DNA from 4 places in the Streptomyces sp. NPDC053069 genome. Region 2 is predicted to be linked to each of the others. Evidence: riboswitches for the same ligand, from Rfam matches in the RefSeq annotation. Region 2 holds a riboswitch; each other region holds the start of a gene.
The links. Region 2 has a riboswitch for cyclic di-AMP ahead of ACIGXP_RS02915 (C40 family peptidase). Riboswitches for the same ligand answer to the same signal wherever they lie in the genome.

Region 1 (3,847 bases), on a different contig from region 2:
GACGACTGGGGCAAGTACGGCGGCACGCAGTACGCCGACAGCGCCGACCAGGCCAGCCGCTCGCAGCAGATAGCCGTCGCCGAGAAGATCCTGGCCGACCAGGGCACCAGGCCGTGGGCCACCTGCGCCGTGCTCTCCGGACTGACCTCCGACTCCGGTTCGGTCGATGTCGACACCGGCGTCGGCAACCCCGGCGACACCGGTGGGTCGGGTGACACCGGTGGCCCGGGTGACACCTCCGGCTCGGCCGGCAGCTCCGACTCGTCCGGTCTGCCGGATTCGTCCGCGTCCAACTCCGGGACCGGCTCCGGATCCGGTTCCGGTTCTCACTCGGGCACCGACTCGGGCGCCAACTCCGCCTCCGGTTCGGACTCCTCCGGTCCGGATTCCTCGGGCCCCGATTCCTCCGGCTCCCCCTCGGGTTCCGGCGCCTCGCCGTCTCCGCACCAGAGCCACCACGCCACGAAGACCCCGGACGCGACCGGCGGCCCCACCGGAACCGGCAACCCCAAGTCCGACAAGACCGACACGCCCGGCTCGTCCGGCAATGGCGACTCGCAGGGCGGCGACAGCTCGCCGACGGCAACCCCCGGTACCGACGAATCGGACAATTACCAGCAGCCCGCCGGTTCTTGGAGTCTGGTCGACACCGGCGCGCTCAGCAGTGGCGGACGTCACCGCGGTGACAGTGCGGACGAAAGCGTGACAAACGGTCAGAGCGCCCCCTCTTCCGGCCGTCATGCCGGCCGTGCGGCGGACACCTACACCGTGCGCGAGGGGGACACCCTCGCCTCCATCGCCGACTCCCTGGGCGTCGACGGCGGATGGCATGCGCTCTACGACGGGAACAAGGGCGTCATCGGCGCCGACCCGAACCACATCACCGCCGGTCAGACCCTGGAAGTCGGTTCCGAAAAGGGTGCAAAGTAGCGGCAGTTGACGCCCTGTTTCGCCGTTGATGTCCGATTCGGTGAAAGTGTGGGATGAGTCTCAGAAGCCCTGATCGTCTTTGAAATTCCCCCGATCACGTGTCTACGGTCAGGACCGCTCGTCACCACGAGCCCCGGCAGTCGCAACGCCGAATCCTGCCAGCGGTTGCCCGGGAACAGTCGTCGCGTCAAGCGCCGTGGGCAGGAGCGGGGGACCCAAGGTAAGTGCCGGTCCCGGCGGTTGACGCCGGCACCGGCTGGGGGTGAAGCCGCACCTCGCGCAAGCGAGCGTGCGGCCGGGCAACTCAACCGGCCCGAACCCGACAGCTCACCTCGCAGGCGTCGGTGAGGGGATCGATCCATGCTGTTCTCCGGCAAGGGCAAGCACCGTCGTCCGTCCAAGGCCGTCCGCGCCATCACGCTCGCCGGTGTCACCGGCGCCGCCGTCGCCGCCCCGCTGATGGCGGCCGGCAACGCCTCCGCCGCCACCGCCTCCGAGTGGGACGCGGTCGCCCAGTGCGAGTCGGGCGGCAACTGGTCCATCAACACCGGCAACGGCTTCTACGGCGGTCTGCAGTTCTCCGCCTCCACCTGGGCCGCGTACGGCGGCACCGCCTACGCCCCGCAGGCCAACCAGGCCACCAAGGCGCAGCAGATAGCCGTCGCCGAGAAGGTCCTCGCCGCGCAGGGCAAGGGCGCCTGGCCGGTCTGCGGCACGGGCCTGTCGAGCGCCGCCTACAACGGCTCCGCGCCCAGCACCACTTCGAACACCACCTCGTCGAAGACCACCGCGCCCAGCACCACCACGCGCTCCGACCAGCAGGCCGCCTCCCGCTCCGCCGAGCGCACGGCCCCGTCCGCGAGCAAGACCGTCACCACCCCGACCGGCAAGAAGGTCAAGAAGGGCGACGGCGAGTACAAGGTCGTCACGGGCGACACCCTCAGCACCATCGCCGAGAAGCACCACGTCGCCGGCGGCTGGCAGAAGCTGTTCAAGCTGAACAAGGACATCGTCGAGGACGCCAACCTCATCTACCCGGGCCAGCAGCTGCACCTGAAGTAAGCGACAGCGGCCTTCGGGTCCGCCCTCCGTCCCCACGGGCTCCCCGCCCCGGCGCGTGTTCCCCCGTACGCGCCGGGGCGGGGTCTTTTCTGCGCCCCGCCTTTTCCGTGCGCCGCTCGCCTTTTCTGTGTGCCCTCTGCATCCACCCTTTGTTCCGCACGTGAACAATGGGTACCGTCTGCGTGTCCTCCCCGTCCACGGGACGGTCGGTCGGTGGCCGATCCCCCGGAGACGGTTAGGCTCTAGTCGCAAGGCGCAGCCGTAAGGCAGCAAGCCCCGCACTTCCAGCGTCACATCCAAGAAGGAGATGCTCGTGCCGTCCATCGACGTCGTCGTAGCCCGGGAAATCCTGGACTCCCGAGGCAACCCCACGGTCGAGGTCGAGGTCGGCCTCGACGACGGCAGCACGGGTCGTGCCGCCGTCCCGTCCGGCGCCTCGACCGGCGCCTTCGAGGCCATCGAGCTGCGCGACGGTGACCCCAACCGTTACCAGGGCAAGGGCGTCGAGAAGGCCGTCCTCGCCGTCATCGAGCAGATCGGCCCGGAGCTGGTCGGCTACGACGCCACCGAGCAGCGCCTGATCGACCAGGCCATGTTCGACCTGGACGCCACCGACAACAAGGGCTCCCTCGGCGCCAACGCCATCCTCGGTGTCTCCCTCGCCGTCGCCCACGCCGCCTCCGAGGCCTCCGACCTCCCCCTCTTCCGCTACCTGGGCGGCCCGAACGCGCACCTGCTGCCGGTGCCGATGATGAACATCCTCAATGGCGGCTCGCACGCGGACTCCAACGTGGACATCCAGGAGTTCATGATCGCCCCGATCGGCGCGGAGTCCTTCTCCGAGGCGCTGCGCTGGGGCACCGAGGTCTACCACACCCTGAAGAAGGTCCTGAAGAGCAAGGGCCTGTCCACCGGTCTGGGCGACGAGGGCGGCTTCGCCCCGAACCTCGGCTCCAACCGTGAGGCCCTCGACCTCATCCTTGAGGCGATCAAGGAGGCCGGCTACGTCCCCGGCCAGCAGATCGCCCTCGCGCTCGACGTGGCCGCCTCCGAGTTCTACAAGGACGGCACGTACCTCTTCGAGGGCAAGGAGCGCTCCGCCGCCGAGATGACGGAGTACTACGAGGAGCTCGTGGCGGCCTACCCGCTCGTCTCCATCGAGGACCCGCTGTTCGAGGACGACTGGGCCGGCTGGAAGGTCATCACCGACCGTCTGGGCGACAAGGTCCAGCTGGTCGGCGACGACCTGTTCGTCACCAACCCGGAGCGCCTGGCCCGCGGCATCGAGGAGGGCACCGCCAACGCCCTGCTGGTCAAGGTCAACCAGATCGGCTCGCTGACCGAGACCCTGGACGCCGTCGAGCTGGCCCAGCGCAACGGCTTCAAGTGCATGATGTCCCACCGCTCCGGCGAGACCGAGGACGTCACCATCGCCGACCTCGCCGTCGCCACCAACTGCGGCCAGATCAAGACCGGCGCCCCGGCCCGCTCCGAGCGCGTCGCCAAGTACAACCAGCTGCTGCGCATCGAGGAGATCCTCGACGACGCCGCGGTGTACGCGGGCCGCAGCGCGTTCCCGCGCTTCCGCGGCCACATCGAGGTCTCCAAGGGCTGACGCAACCTGGGCTAAGTCTTAGCCAGTCATACGTACGTCCCCGTACCCGGTCCCGTACCGTGTCCGGGGACGTACGCACGTGTGTGAAGCGCAGGGCAAGGGGAGGCGGGAGAGCCACATGGCCGTGAAGGACCGGGACCGTTTCTCCACCGCGACCAGGCTGCGGCTGCTCGGCGAGCAGACGGCGGCCCGGGTCTACCGCTCCCAGACCAAGCGGCAGGCCCGTCGCTCCCGGCTCAC
Region 2 (3,847 bases):
CCGCTATGTCCTGCCCGAGTTCACTGAGCGCACCAGCAGCGGCGTGCGCACGCTCGACCCCTACGGCAAGCTCTTCGAGGACCGGATGGTCTTCCTCGGCACCCCGCTCGACGAGGCCGCCACGAACGACGTCATCGCCCAGCTGATGTACCTCGAACACGCGTCCCCCGACCGGGACATCACGCTGTACGTCAACTCACCGGGCGGCTCGTTCAGTGCACTGACGGCCGTCTACGACACGATGCGCTACGTCAGTTGCGACGTGGCCACCTACTGCCTGGGCCAGGCCGCGTCCCATGCAGCGCTGCTCGTCGCGGCCGGCGCACCCGGCAAGCGGTTCGCGCTGCCCGGCGCACGCATGGTGATCGAGCAGCCCCGGCTTCCCGAGCCGATGCAGGGCCAGCCCAGTGACCTGCTCATCCGGGCCGAGGAATTGGCAAGGATGCGCGCACTGACGGAGGAGATGCTCGTACGGCACACCGGGCGCACGGCACAGGAGGTACACCACGACCTGGAACGGGACGTGATCCTGGACGCCCCCGGGGCGCTGGCCTACGGTCTGGTGGACGGCATCGTGCCCGGCCGGCGGAGCACGCCCGGCGCACCGGACGCGAGGTGAGCCGCCGATGCTGCCGGAACTGCCGCCCCTGCCCGCACTGACCCGCGCCGAGGGAGATCTGATCGACCGTTACCTGGAGGCGGTCGACCTGCTGGGCAGGATCAATCCGGGGCGGGACGGAGACACCTATCACGGGCTGCGCGCGGCCCAGGCCCTGGTGCGCAAGGCCGCAGAGCTGCGCGACGCCCTCGCGTTGATGCACCAGCGGGGTGAGACGGAGCTGCACGGGAACACGCTGGCACGGGCCCTGCGGGTGCTGGACGGTGCACGCCGCACCGCTCGCGTCACGCTCCCGACCGACGGCGTCGGCTGATCCGGACGCCCGCCCGGCAGGACGGACCCGGATGTCGACACGCGCCGTCCGGGGCGGGCTCGAAACGCCCCGAACGGCGTACCCCCGACCGACGTATATCCAGATCGTTCTACGGACCTCCCGACTTGCGCACCGCGCGGGTCGGCAGCGTGGAGGACGAGGCTCCGTCCCAGGTCGGCGGCTACGGCCGGGATGTGACGGTGCCTCGAACGCAGCCCTGTCCACTCGAACGGGTGAGTGGTGAGTAACGCCACAAATCCCCGGATCCATTGGGATTTTCAGACAGCTGTGAGTGAAGATCCCTGTCTGACGACAAGCCCCCGCCACAACGGCGGGGCGGTCCGGGCGGACGCCGAGTCCTGCCGCCGCACGGATGACCGGTCGACGGAGTGGATCGGCAGGAGTGGAGGACCCGAGCAAGACGGGTCGCCGGAACGGAAGTTCGTCTGTGCGTCACAGACGGCCGGACGTTCCGAGCAGCCCTTGGGGTGAAGCCGCGACGCGGCCGGGCAACTTCGCCAGCCCGAATCCGACAGGTCATCCTTCACAGGCGGCTGACGAAGGGTTGCGCATGACTGCGCTGAATCGTGTCCCGTCGCTCATGGCCCGGGCCGGCACGGCCTCGGCTCTCACCCTCGCCGCCGTCGGCGGCTCGATCGCGGTCCCTGGTCTCGCCACCGACGCCTCGGCCGCCACCCTCGCGACCAAAGCACTGCAGGTCGCGGCCTCCAAAAAGGGTTCCCCATACCAATGGGGGGCCACCGGTCCGCACAGGTTCGACTGCTCGGGGCTGACGCTCTACTCGTTCAAGAAGGCGGGCAAGAGCCTGCCGCGCACCGCAGCCCAGCAGTACAACAAGACGCACCACATCTCGGCCCTCAGCCGTAAGGCCGGTGACCTGGTGTTCTTCCACTCGGGTTCCAACGTGTACCACGTCGGCATCTACGCCGGACACGGGAAGATCTGGCACGCGCCCAGGACCGGGGACGTGGTGAGGCTCCAGAAGATCTGGACCAGGAGCGTCTGGTACGGCCGGGTGAACTGACCCGCCGTCAGGGCAGGAGCGGCTCCAGCAACAGGGCCGCTCCCGCACCGTCAGCGCCACCCCGGTGCCCGCCTGGAGCCCACGGGCGGCCCGGGGCCGACGCAGCCACCCCCGGGGTGCCTCCCACGCCTTCGAGGCAGGGGAGGGTGCTCGACGAGCTTCAGCAGGCCCGGCACGAGCCGGCGCAGCCGACCGGACTGACCGGACGTGCCGCTGTCGGCCGCCGGCCAGGGCCACAGCGGTGGCGCCCGACGAGGCCGACCCGGCGCTGCCCCACACCTACCACCCGGCCGAGACCGTTCCCGTGCCGTCGCCGGGCCGTTGGCACCCGGCCCGTCGCGGTTCCCGGCCCCGCCCGGAGAACACCGCAGGGACTGTCCGGCCGGTCACGACGCCCGCCGGCTCGACGCCGACCAGCCGGTAGCCACCGAGACCACCGCCCCGGGCCCGCCCCACCCTGCCCGTCACCCAACCAGCTCAGCGCCCCGACTCCCCGCCCCCCACACGACCAACCCGACCGTCCGAAGCCGCCGCCACCCTGTCCGTCATCCACCAGCCCCGCTCCGCCCAGCCCGCCTTCTCCCCGCCCAACGCCGTCGCACCCGTCCTCCCAAGCCCTCACCAGCCGCCCCTCGTCCCCGCGCCCGTCCCCGAGCCCGTCGCCCCGGACTCGCCGCCCGTCCCCTCGTCCCCGAGCCCGCCGTCCCTGGGACCGTCGCCGGCCGGACTCGCCGCCCGGGCGTCGCCGCCCGGCCCCATCGCCAAAGGCCTGTCGTCCGGCGGAGCCGCCTCAAAGGCCCCGGGTGAAACAGCCCAGCACCTCCGCCCAAAGGGCTACGGTTCCTGTGGGCCCCCTGCCGGAACCGCCTCGGCCGGGATGGTCCAGGGGAGTTCGATGGAGACTGTCTTGCCGCCCTCGCGGGTGGGGCGGACGCGGAGTTTGCCGCCGCACTCGGCGGTGAGCCAGCGGATGATCACCATGCCGCGGCCGTTGTCCTGCTGGACCGCCGCGGGCAGTCTCTTCGGGAAGCGGGGGTGACTGTCCGTGACGCCGATGCGCAAGTGTTCGTCACGGTCCAGCGCGATGTCGACCGTGAAGGTGGGTGACTGGCCCAAGGTGTGCTGTACGGCGTTCGTGGCGAGTTCGGAGACGATGAGCCGCACGCTGTCGGCCACGTCGGTGTCCGACGGCAGGCCCCACTCCTCAAGCGTGTCCACGACGTAGGAGCGGGCGGCGGACACCGAGGCGGGATCGCTCGGCAGAGTGACGGATGCTTCCAGATGGTCTGCCATGGCGACGTCGTCCCTTTCCCACGGGACCGCAGTCCGACATGGAGCGGATGGTTCGAGTACGGTCCCGGACTGGTGCTTGCTCGCCAGACTGCCATCACCGGGCCGGTCACGGGGAGCGATCCACCAAGATATGCATATATCTGTCGCCCAAAGCGGTGAACTCTACGACGCGAGACCGTATTTGGACGGCTCGGAAGGAGTAAGGAGGAGCCCATGCAGAACGGGCCGGCAGTGCGCCGCCGCAAATTGGGCGCCGAACTGCGCACGCTGCGTACCGGCGCTGGGCTCACGAGCGGTGAGGCAGCCCGGCTGGTCGGCTGGCACCAGTCGAAGGTGAGCCGTATCGAGACGGGTGCCAGCGGCGTGAAACCAGCCGATGTCCGGTTACTCCTGGACGCCTACGGAGTGGAAGACGGGCAGCTGCGCGAGTTGCTGCTGATGCTGGCGGGTTCCGAGGGCACGGGCGACCGGCACGGCTGGTGGCACGCCTACCGCGGGGTGCTGCCGCCCACCTACCGGGATTTCATCAGCCTGGAGTCGCAGGCGAGAGCGATGCGCACCCTGGAGACCACGGTCG
Region 3 (3,847 bases), on a different contig from region 2:
GGGCACGGCGGGCGGCCCGTGACTACGCCCGCCACCACGCCGGGCGGCCTGCGGCGCGCGCCGTGGCGCAGTACGAGGCGTACGCGACGTCGCTGGCGTCTCTGCGGCACCGGGGGCGCCGGGGGAAGGGCGGGGCGGACTTCGTCGTACGGGAGCGGGAGCTGCTGGACGAGCTGTGGAAGCGGAGGGAGGTGGCCCGGCCGGCTCTGGAGTATGCGGCCAGGGCGACTGTTCCGGCGCCGGTCCGCTGGGCTCCGCAGTTCGGATATCCGGCGGGGCCGATGCCTACGGCGTACGGACCGGCGTACGGACCGGCGTACGGGTATCCGGCGGGGCCGTATCCCGGGGACAACCCGTATCGCTCATAGGCCTCGGGCCGCGGGAAAGATCAAGCCGACGCTTGCGTCAGCTTGGTCAGCTCCTCGTCCGTCAGTTTCAGGTCCGCCACCCCCAGCAGCGCCGGGAGCTGCTCCACCGTGCGGGCCGAGGCGATCGGGGCCGTGATCGTCGGCTGTGCGGCCAGCCAGGCGAGGGCGACCGTGGCGACGGGGGCCCCGTGGGCGGCGGCGATCTCGTCCAGGGCCGCCAGGACCTGCCGGCCGTGCGCGGAGTCGGCGTACTGCTGGGCGCGGCCGGCGCGGGCGCTGTCGACCTTGGTGCCGGGGCGGTACTTGCCGGTCAGGAAGCCCGCGGCGAGGGAGAAGTACGGCACGGCGGACAGGCCCTCGCGGGCGGCCAGGTCCTGCAGCGGGCCCTCGTAGGTGTCGCGGGAGACGAGGTTGTAGTGCGGCTGGAGGGCGACGTAGCGGGCCAGGCCCTCGCGGTCGGAGAAGTCCAGGGAGGCCTGCAGCCGCTCGGGGCTGATGTTCGAGGCGGCGATGTACCGGACCTTGCCCGCCTTCACCAGCTCGTCCAGCGCGCCGATGATCTCCTCGACCGGCACCTCGGGCTGGTCGAAGTGCGTGTAGTAGAGGTCGATGTGGTCGGTGTCCAGGCGGCGCAGGGAGGCGTCGGCGGCGGCCTTGATGTTGGCCGCGGACAGGCCCTGGTACTCGGGGTGCTGGCTGACCTTGGTGGCGATGACGACGTCGGCGCGGTTGCCGCGGGCCTTGACCCACTTGCCGATGATCGTCTCGGACTCACCGCCCTTGTTGCCCTCGATCCAGGCGGAGTAGGCGTCGGCGGTGTCGATGAAGTTGCCGCCCGCGGCGGCGTAGGCGTCGAGGACGGCGAAGGAGGTCTCCTCGTCGGCGGTCCAGCCGAAGACGTTGCCGCCCAGGGAGAGCGGGAAGACCTTGAGGTCGGAGGAACCGAGCTTGCGCAGAGAAGTCATGCCTTGTGCCAACGCCGGCGGTGGATGATCGCATTCCACCGCCGGCGCCGAAATCCCTCGAAAGGAGATCAGGGGGTGAGCCCCTTGTCCCGCAGCCACGGCGCCGGGTCGATGCCGGCGGCCTGGCCGTTCGGGTGGACCTCCAGGTGGAGGTGCGGGCCGGTGACATTGCCGGTGGCGCCGATGCGGCCGATGACCTCACCGGTCGAGACCTTCTGGCCGACCCGGACGTTGATCGAGGACTGGTGGCAGAACCACAGCTCGGTGCCGTCGTCCAGGGTGAGGACCGTGCGGTAGCCGTAGGCACCGGCCCAGCCGGCCTGGGTGATCGTGCCGCTGTGGATGGCCTTGATGAGGGTGCCGGTGGGGGCGGCGAAGTCGAGACCGGTGTGGTAGCCGGAGGACCACATGGCGCCGGGCTGGCCGAAGGTGCCGGTGATCGTGTACGAGACGACGGGCAGCTGGTACTGCTTGGCCAGCTCGGCCAGGCGCTTGGCCTCGGCCGCCTTCTTGGCGTCGGCCTCCGCCTTCTCCTTGGCGGCGGCGGCCTTGGCGGCGGCCTCCTGCTCCGCCTTGGCCGCGGCGTCGGCGGTCTGCTTCTCGGCGGCGGCGAGCGCGGCGGCGGTGGCCTTGCTGTCGGCCTTGCTCTGCTGCTGCTCGGCCTGGGCCATGATCCGGTTGCGCAGTGCCTCGCCCGCGTCGGAGTCCTTGCTGTCGGCCGAGGTCACGCCCATGGTGCTGAGCGCGGTGGAGTTCGTCCGGGGTGCGTCGGAGGAGTCGTCGCCGAAGAGGTGGCCGACGGAGTCCAGGTCCGGCAGGGATATGGAGACCGGCGGCTTGCCGGTGTTGGCGCTGGCCATGCCCCCCGCGCCGACCGCGGCCAGCACGCCGACGCCGAGGACGGTGGAGCTGCGCGCGAAGCCGCCGCGCTGCTTGGTGACGCGGTGCCGGCCGCGGACCGGGGCGACGGAGTCCTCGGTGGGGTTCCACTCCTCCCAGGGGCCCTCTTCGGCGCGGTAGGTGCCGTAGCCGAAGGTCTCGGGCTCGGCCGGCGCGGGCATGAACGGGGCTTCTGGGGCAGGCCGGTTGGACGCCACTCGGGCGCACTCCTTTCCTTCCTCCGCCTACCGGGTTAGCTGACGGGTTCGGAGCAGGAAGGTCTCCTACGCGCGTATACCAACTGCGGCATTCGCACGATTCACCCCAAGGTGGTGGTTCCCCGGTTCCCTCGCGGGATTCGGCGCGTGCGCACGGAGCCGTCTCTTGTGACGGCTGGGACGACCGCGCTGCGTTATCGAACGTTAATAGACCTGCCGGTTACTTTCCAAGCCGTTCGACTTGATCATTAACGATTTCGGGCGTGGACTTACCGGTCAGGAGCGCCGCAAAGCGGGCGAGTTGTCCGGCGTTCAGGAGTCTCGGCGTTTTTGATGGTGTCTCAGATGTTATGCGCACGGCGGTCGCCCAGTCACCGTGGGTGACCTGGCGGGAGGGGGCCGGGAATACCGGTGTGCGTGCCGCCCTGCGCATGGGGTACTCTGGAGTCACAACGACGCGGGGTGGAGCAGCTCGGTAGCTCGCTGGGCTCATAACCCAGAGGTCGCAGGTTCAAATCCTGTCCCCGCTACTGAAGGCCCGGGGCCGGAATCCAGTGGATTCCGGCCCCGGGTGTTTTCAGCCTCCCAGCAGATGCCTGTTCGGCGCCTTGGCGAGTGCCTCCAGCTCCGGCACCACGGCCACCTGCGCACCGGCCGTGACCAGGACCCCCGTGCCGTCGGCCGCCGAGACGAACGTGTCCGGCTCACGCCACGCGGTGACCACCCTGCGCACCCCCGCCCGCAGAATCAGCTCGGCGCAGGGCGCGGGCCGCGAGGCCCGCCGGGCACAGGGCTCCAGGCTGCTGTAGACCGTTGCGCCGGCCAACCGGGCATCCGCCGGGTCGATCTTCGCCAGCGCCGCCTCCTCCGCGTGGACCACGGGGTCGTCGCCCTCGCGTGAATGGCCCCGGGCCAGCTCCGTCCCGTCGGCGGCGACCACGACCGCGCCGACGCTGAACGCCGTCTCCGACGGCGGGCACAGCGCGGCCAGCTCGCAGGCGGTGCGCAGCCAGTGCCGGTCGGCGGCGACGGGGGCCGGGCCGGTGCCGGGGGCCGTGGGCTCGTAGCGCATGAGGACCACGTCCTCGATGCGGCGGGTCTCGGTGAGGCGCAGCCGGCCGGGCTGGTAGACGCCCGGGCCGAACAGGCGGGGGGCGGCCGGATCGCCGACGAACAGCGGCGCGAGGACCAGCTGGAGCTCGTCGGCGAGGCCCAGCTGGAGCAGCTGGGTGTGGACCGTGCCGCCGCCCTCGACCATCAGGCGCCGTACGCCGCGCACGTCGTGCAGATGACCCAGCAGGGCGTGCCAGTCGAGGTCGGGGCCGAGCGGGACGATGCCGGCGGCGGCGCCGAGGAGGCGTGCGGCCCGTTCGGCGCCCTTGTCGGTCGTGTAGACGAGTTTGTCCCCGCCGGTGTG
Region 4 (3,847 bases), on a different contig from region 2:
GGCGGGCCTGCTCCAGCGCGGGGTGGGCGCGCAGCGCGGCCAGCGCCTCGGCGTGCCGGGCGTCGTCGCTGAGGTCGGAGTCCAGCAGGCGGCACAGCGCGATGTCCTCGGGCAGCCCCAGCCGGGCCGCCCGCTCGCGCAGCCGCAGCACGGGCAGCGTAGGAATGCCCTCGCGCAGGTCGGTGCCGGGGGTCTTGCCGGACTCGTGCGAGTCGGAGGCGATGTCCAGGACGTCGTCGGCGAGCTGGAAGGCGACGCCGAGCCGCTCGCCGTACTGGGTGAGCACGTCGACGACCGTCTCGTCGGCGCCGGACATCATCGCGCCGAACCGGCACGACACCGCCACCAGCGAGCCGGTCTTGCCGCCGAGCACGTCCAGGTAGTGCTCGACCGGGTCACGGCCGTCCGCGGGGCCGGCGGTCTCCAGGATCTGGCCCGTGACCAGCCGCTCGAACGCGAGGGCCTGCACCCGGACGGCCTCGGGGCCGAGGTCGGCGAGGATCTGGGAGGCCCGGGCGAAGAGGAAGTCGCCGGTGAGGACCGCCACCGAGTTGCCCCAGCGGGTGTTGGCGCTGTCCACGCCACGCCGTACGGCCGCCTCGTCCATGACGTCGTCGTGGTACAGCGTGGCGAGGTGGGTCAGCTCCACGACCACGGCCGACGGCACGATGCCCGGCGCGTAGGGGTCGCCGAACTGGGCCGCGAGCATCACGAGCAGCGGCCGGAACCGCTTCCCGCCGGCCCGTACCAGGTGCTGCGCGGCCTCCGTGATGAACGGGACCTCGCTCTTGGTGGCCTCGAGCAAGCCTTCCTCGACAGCCGTCAATCCGGCCTGGACATCGGCTTCCAGAGCCTGGTCCCGCACGCTCAGCCCGAACGGCCCGACGACGGTCACGAGGGGTCTCCTGTCTGCTGGTGTCTGCTGGCGATTACACGGTTTGTCGATAGGTCGCTGCCATCACTCAAGTCAGCGTATCCGGTCCTCTTTCGATCACCGATAGCGCCCACCGGTCCAGCCTGGGAGGTATCGGGTCATGACCGGGATGCTTTTGATCAAGCGATATGAACGTATATTTATCGACTTAACGGGAATCTGTCCGCTTTGTCGCGAGACGAGAGGCGAGCGGAGTAACGCCTGCACCTTCCTCTCCCGGGACAACGACGGGCGCCAGGTCGCGGGTTCCGCCATCCAGTCGACCCACCTGAATCCCCCATGTCCGACTTGAAGCGTTTTGCTATTTCGTGAGTTGGGTCACGAGCACCCGTCGGCACCCCATCCCCGTCGACCCCGCCTTCTCCCCTTGGCCCACTGGCGAGTTGAGGGTTGGCAACCGCAAAGGATCAAGCGCCTCATAGGGCATAGATCAAGGTCAAATAGGACGTTGTGTGAATCCGGTACTTGTTTCCGACATGTGCTCTCGCATACGTTCCGGGCCGTCGGGCGGACGCCGAATCCTGCCACCGCCCGCATAACCATCCACGGACTCATCCGTATGGCAGGAGCGGGGGACCCAGGTAAGTCGCCGGGCCGGACGGCACACGTCGCACCGGAACGGCTAGGGGTGAAGCCGTGCCTTCCCGGGCACGGTCGGGCACCTCCCCGCCCGAACCCGACAGCTCACCTCGCAGGCGCCGGAGAGGAACTTCCCCATGCCTGCTGCCGCTCAGCACCGCCGTACCCGGAACAACCGCATCGTCCGCGCCCTCGCCGCCGCCGGTACCGGTGCCGCCGTCCTCGCCCTGCCGCTCATCGGGGCGACCAGCGCCTCCGCCGCGACCCCGGCCGCCACCACGGTCTCCACCACCCCCGCCGGTTACCCGAACACCCTTGACGGCTGGATCCGCGAGTCCCTCGCGATCATGGCCCAGAAGGGCATCCCGGGCAGCTACAACGGCATCTACCGCAACATCATGCGGGAGTCCTCGGGCAACCCCAACGCCATCAACCTCTGGGACTCCAACGCCGCCAAGGGCATCCCGTCCAAGGGCCTGCTCCAGGTCATCGACCCGACGTTCAACGCGTACCACGTGGCCGGAACCTCCTTCAACATCTACGACCCGGTCGCGAACATCACCGCCGCCTGCAACTACGCGGCCAAGCGGTACGGGTCGATCGACAACGTCTTCGGCGCGTACTGACAGCTCCGCCGGCCGGCAGGCGGGACGGACACCGGCCGCCCGGCACGCCCCCGCACCTGACGGACGGGGGCGTGCCGGGCGGCCGCCGTGCATCCTCCGGGCCTGCGCCGGACGGCCGCGTACTGAAGGGCCGGCCAGTCGGTCGGTGCCGGTCAGCCGGTCGGAAACAGTCTTTCGAGGACGACGGCGATGCCGTCGTCCTCGTTCGACAGGGTGACCTCGTCGGCCACCGCCTTGAGTTCGGGGTGCGCGTTGGCCATGGCGACCCCGTGTCCGGCCCAGTCGAACATCGGGATGTCGTTGGGCATGTCGCCGAACGCCAGGGCCTCCTCCGCGGCGATCCCGAGCCGCTCGGCGGCCAGCGCGAGGCCGGTCGCCTTGGTCACCCCGGACGGCTGCAGCTCCACGGTTCCCGGCCCCGACATGGTGACCGTCGCCAGCGAGCCGACCACCGCGCGCGCGACCGACGCCAACTCGTCGTCGGACAGCTCGGCATGGCGCAACAGCACCTTGCTGATGGGCTCGCACCACAGGTCGTCGCGCCGGCCGACCCGTACCGCGGGCAGGGTCGGGTGCGGCATCAGATAGCCCGGCTCGATGAGCGTGAGCCCGTCGACGCCGTCCTGGTCGACGGCCGCGTAGACCTGCCCCACCTCGGCCTCGATCTTGCCGAGCGCGGTCTCGGCCAGCTCCCGGTCCAGCCGGACCGACCACAGCAGACGACCGGACGCGGCGTCGTAGACCTGCGCGCCCTGTCCGCACACCGCGAGCCCCGTGCAGCCGAGCTGCTCGAGCAGGGGCCGTACCCGCGGGGCCGGGCGGCCCGTCACCACCAGATGCCGGACACCGGCCCGCGCCACCCGCGCGAGCGCGGCGAGCGACCGGTCGGAGACCGTGTCGTCGCCGCGCAGCAGCGTTCCGTCCAGGTCGGTGGCGATCAGAGCGTACGCGGGGGAGGCTGCCATGATCAGAGAATACGGATACCTCACCCCGCCGACTCACCTTGTGGTCCTGCGCACTTACGTACTGCCCAGCCCCAACTGGTGTGTGCCGGCTCCCCGATGGCGGTGTGGCTGCGGTCGAACACGGTGGTTCGCGGGCGGGAGATGTGACGGACCCGGGCCGGATTTCCCGGAGGCTTCAGCCGTGGGCCGCCGCCAGGTGTTTCGTCAGGCGCGGAGAGGCGAACTCCGTACCGCAGACGAAGCGCATCACCGGGCCGTACGACGACGCCGCCGGCAGTCCCGTGAAATACAGCCCGGGGACGGAGGAGACGTAACCGGGGCCGAGCTTGGGCGTGCCGCGGCTCACGGCGAGCCGGGTGCGCAGTTCGTGGCCGAGGAAGTCCATCGCTGCGATGTCGACGCGGTAGCCGGTGGCGGCGATGACATGGTCGGCGGTGAGCCGCTCGGTACGGCCGCCGTGGGTGCGGACGGTGAGGACGGGGCTGCCGTCCGGCGCCTCGGCGCCCACGACCCGCTCGACGTCCTGGACCAGCACGGCGCTCTGGAAGCGCTCACGCAGCCACCAGGCGCCGAGCGGTCCGAGGACCCGGCGGACCAGGAGGTGACGGGTGGCCTCGGGCAGATAGCGGTAGGGGTGCGGGTAGTAGCTGAGCGCCCACAGCGACCAGGCCCGGCCGAAGGGGGACTCGGGGCGCAGCTTCGGCTGGTCCCAGGGCGGGGCGCCGAAGGCGACCCGGCCGCGG

Region 1: it holds a riboswitch for cyclic di-AMP, as region 2 does, so the genes downstream of both, ACIGXP_RS31370 (transglycosylase family protein) here and ACIGXP_RS02915 (C40 family peptidase) in region 2, are expected to answer to the same signal.
Region 3: it holds a riboswitch for cyclic di-AMP, as region 2 does, so the genes downstream of both, ACIGXP_RS12435 (M23 family metallopeptidase) here and ACIGXP_RS02915 (C40 family peptidase) in region 2, are expected to answer to the same signal.
Region 4: it holds a riboswitch for cyclic di-AMP, as region 2 does, so the genes downstream of both, ACIGXP_RS33645 (transglycosylase SLT domain-containing protein) here and ACIGXP_RS02915 (C40 family peptidase) in region 2, are expected to answer to the same signal.

The regions. Positions count from the first base shown of each region.
Region 1 is NZ_JBITZN010000016.1:91,318-95,164, reverse strand. Features, by position in the region: gene ACIGXP_RS31375 (transglycosylase family protein) at 1-930, shown strand, start outside; cyclic di-AMP (ydaO/yuaA leader) riboswitch at 1,113-1,286, shown strand; gene ACIGXP_RS31370 (transglycosylase family protein) at 1,291-1,992, shown strand; gene eno (phosphopyruvate hydratase) at 2,300-3,607, shown strand; gene ACIGXP_RS31360 (septum formation initiator family protein) at 3,726-3,847, shown strand, end outside.
Region 2 is NZ_JBITZN010000001.1:650,784-654,630, forward strand. Features, by position in the region: gene ACIGXP_RS02905 (ATP-dependent Clp protease proteolytic subunit) at 1-619, shown strand, start outside; gene ACIGXP_RS02910 (hypothetical protein) at 627-932, shown strand; cyclic di-AMP (ydaO/yuaA leader) riboswitch at 1,273-1,500, shown strand; gene ACIGXP_RS02915 (C40 family peptidase) at 1,504-1,977, shown strand; gene ACIGXP_RS02920 (ATP-binding protein) at 2,812-3,270, opposite strand; gene ACIGXP_RS02925 (helix-turn-helix domain-containing protein) at 3,484-3,847, shown strand, end outside.
Region 3 is NZ_JBITZN010000004.1:548,438-552,284, reverse strand. Features, by position in the region: gene ACIGXP_RS12445 (PrsW family intramembrane metalloprotease) at 1-368, shown strand, start outside; gene ACIGXP_RS12440 (aldo/keto reductase) at 389-1,333, opposite strand; gene ACIGXP_RS12435 (M23 family metallopeptidase) at 1,402-2,430, opposite strand; cyclic di-AMP (ydaO/yuaA leader) riboswitch at 2,438-2,586, opposite strand; tRNA gene ACIGXP_RS12430 (tRNA-Met) at 2,887-2,960, shown strand; gene ACIGXP_RS12425 (dihydrofolate reductase family protein) at 3,008-3,847, opposite strand, start outside.
Region 4 is NZ_JBITZN010000018.1:154,618-158,464, reverse strand. Features, by position in the region: gene ACIGXP_RS33650 (polyprenyl synthetase family protein) at 1-895, opposite strand, end outside; cyclic di-AMP (ydaO/yuaA leader) riboswitch at 1,472-1,645, shown strand; gene ACIGXP_RS33645 (transglycosylase SLT domain-containing protein) at 1,651-2,139, shown strand; gene ACIGXP_RS33640 (HAD family hydrolase) at 2,292-3,104, opposite strand; gene ACIGXP_RS33635 (FAD-dependent oxidoreductase) at 3,280-3,847, opposite strand, start outside.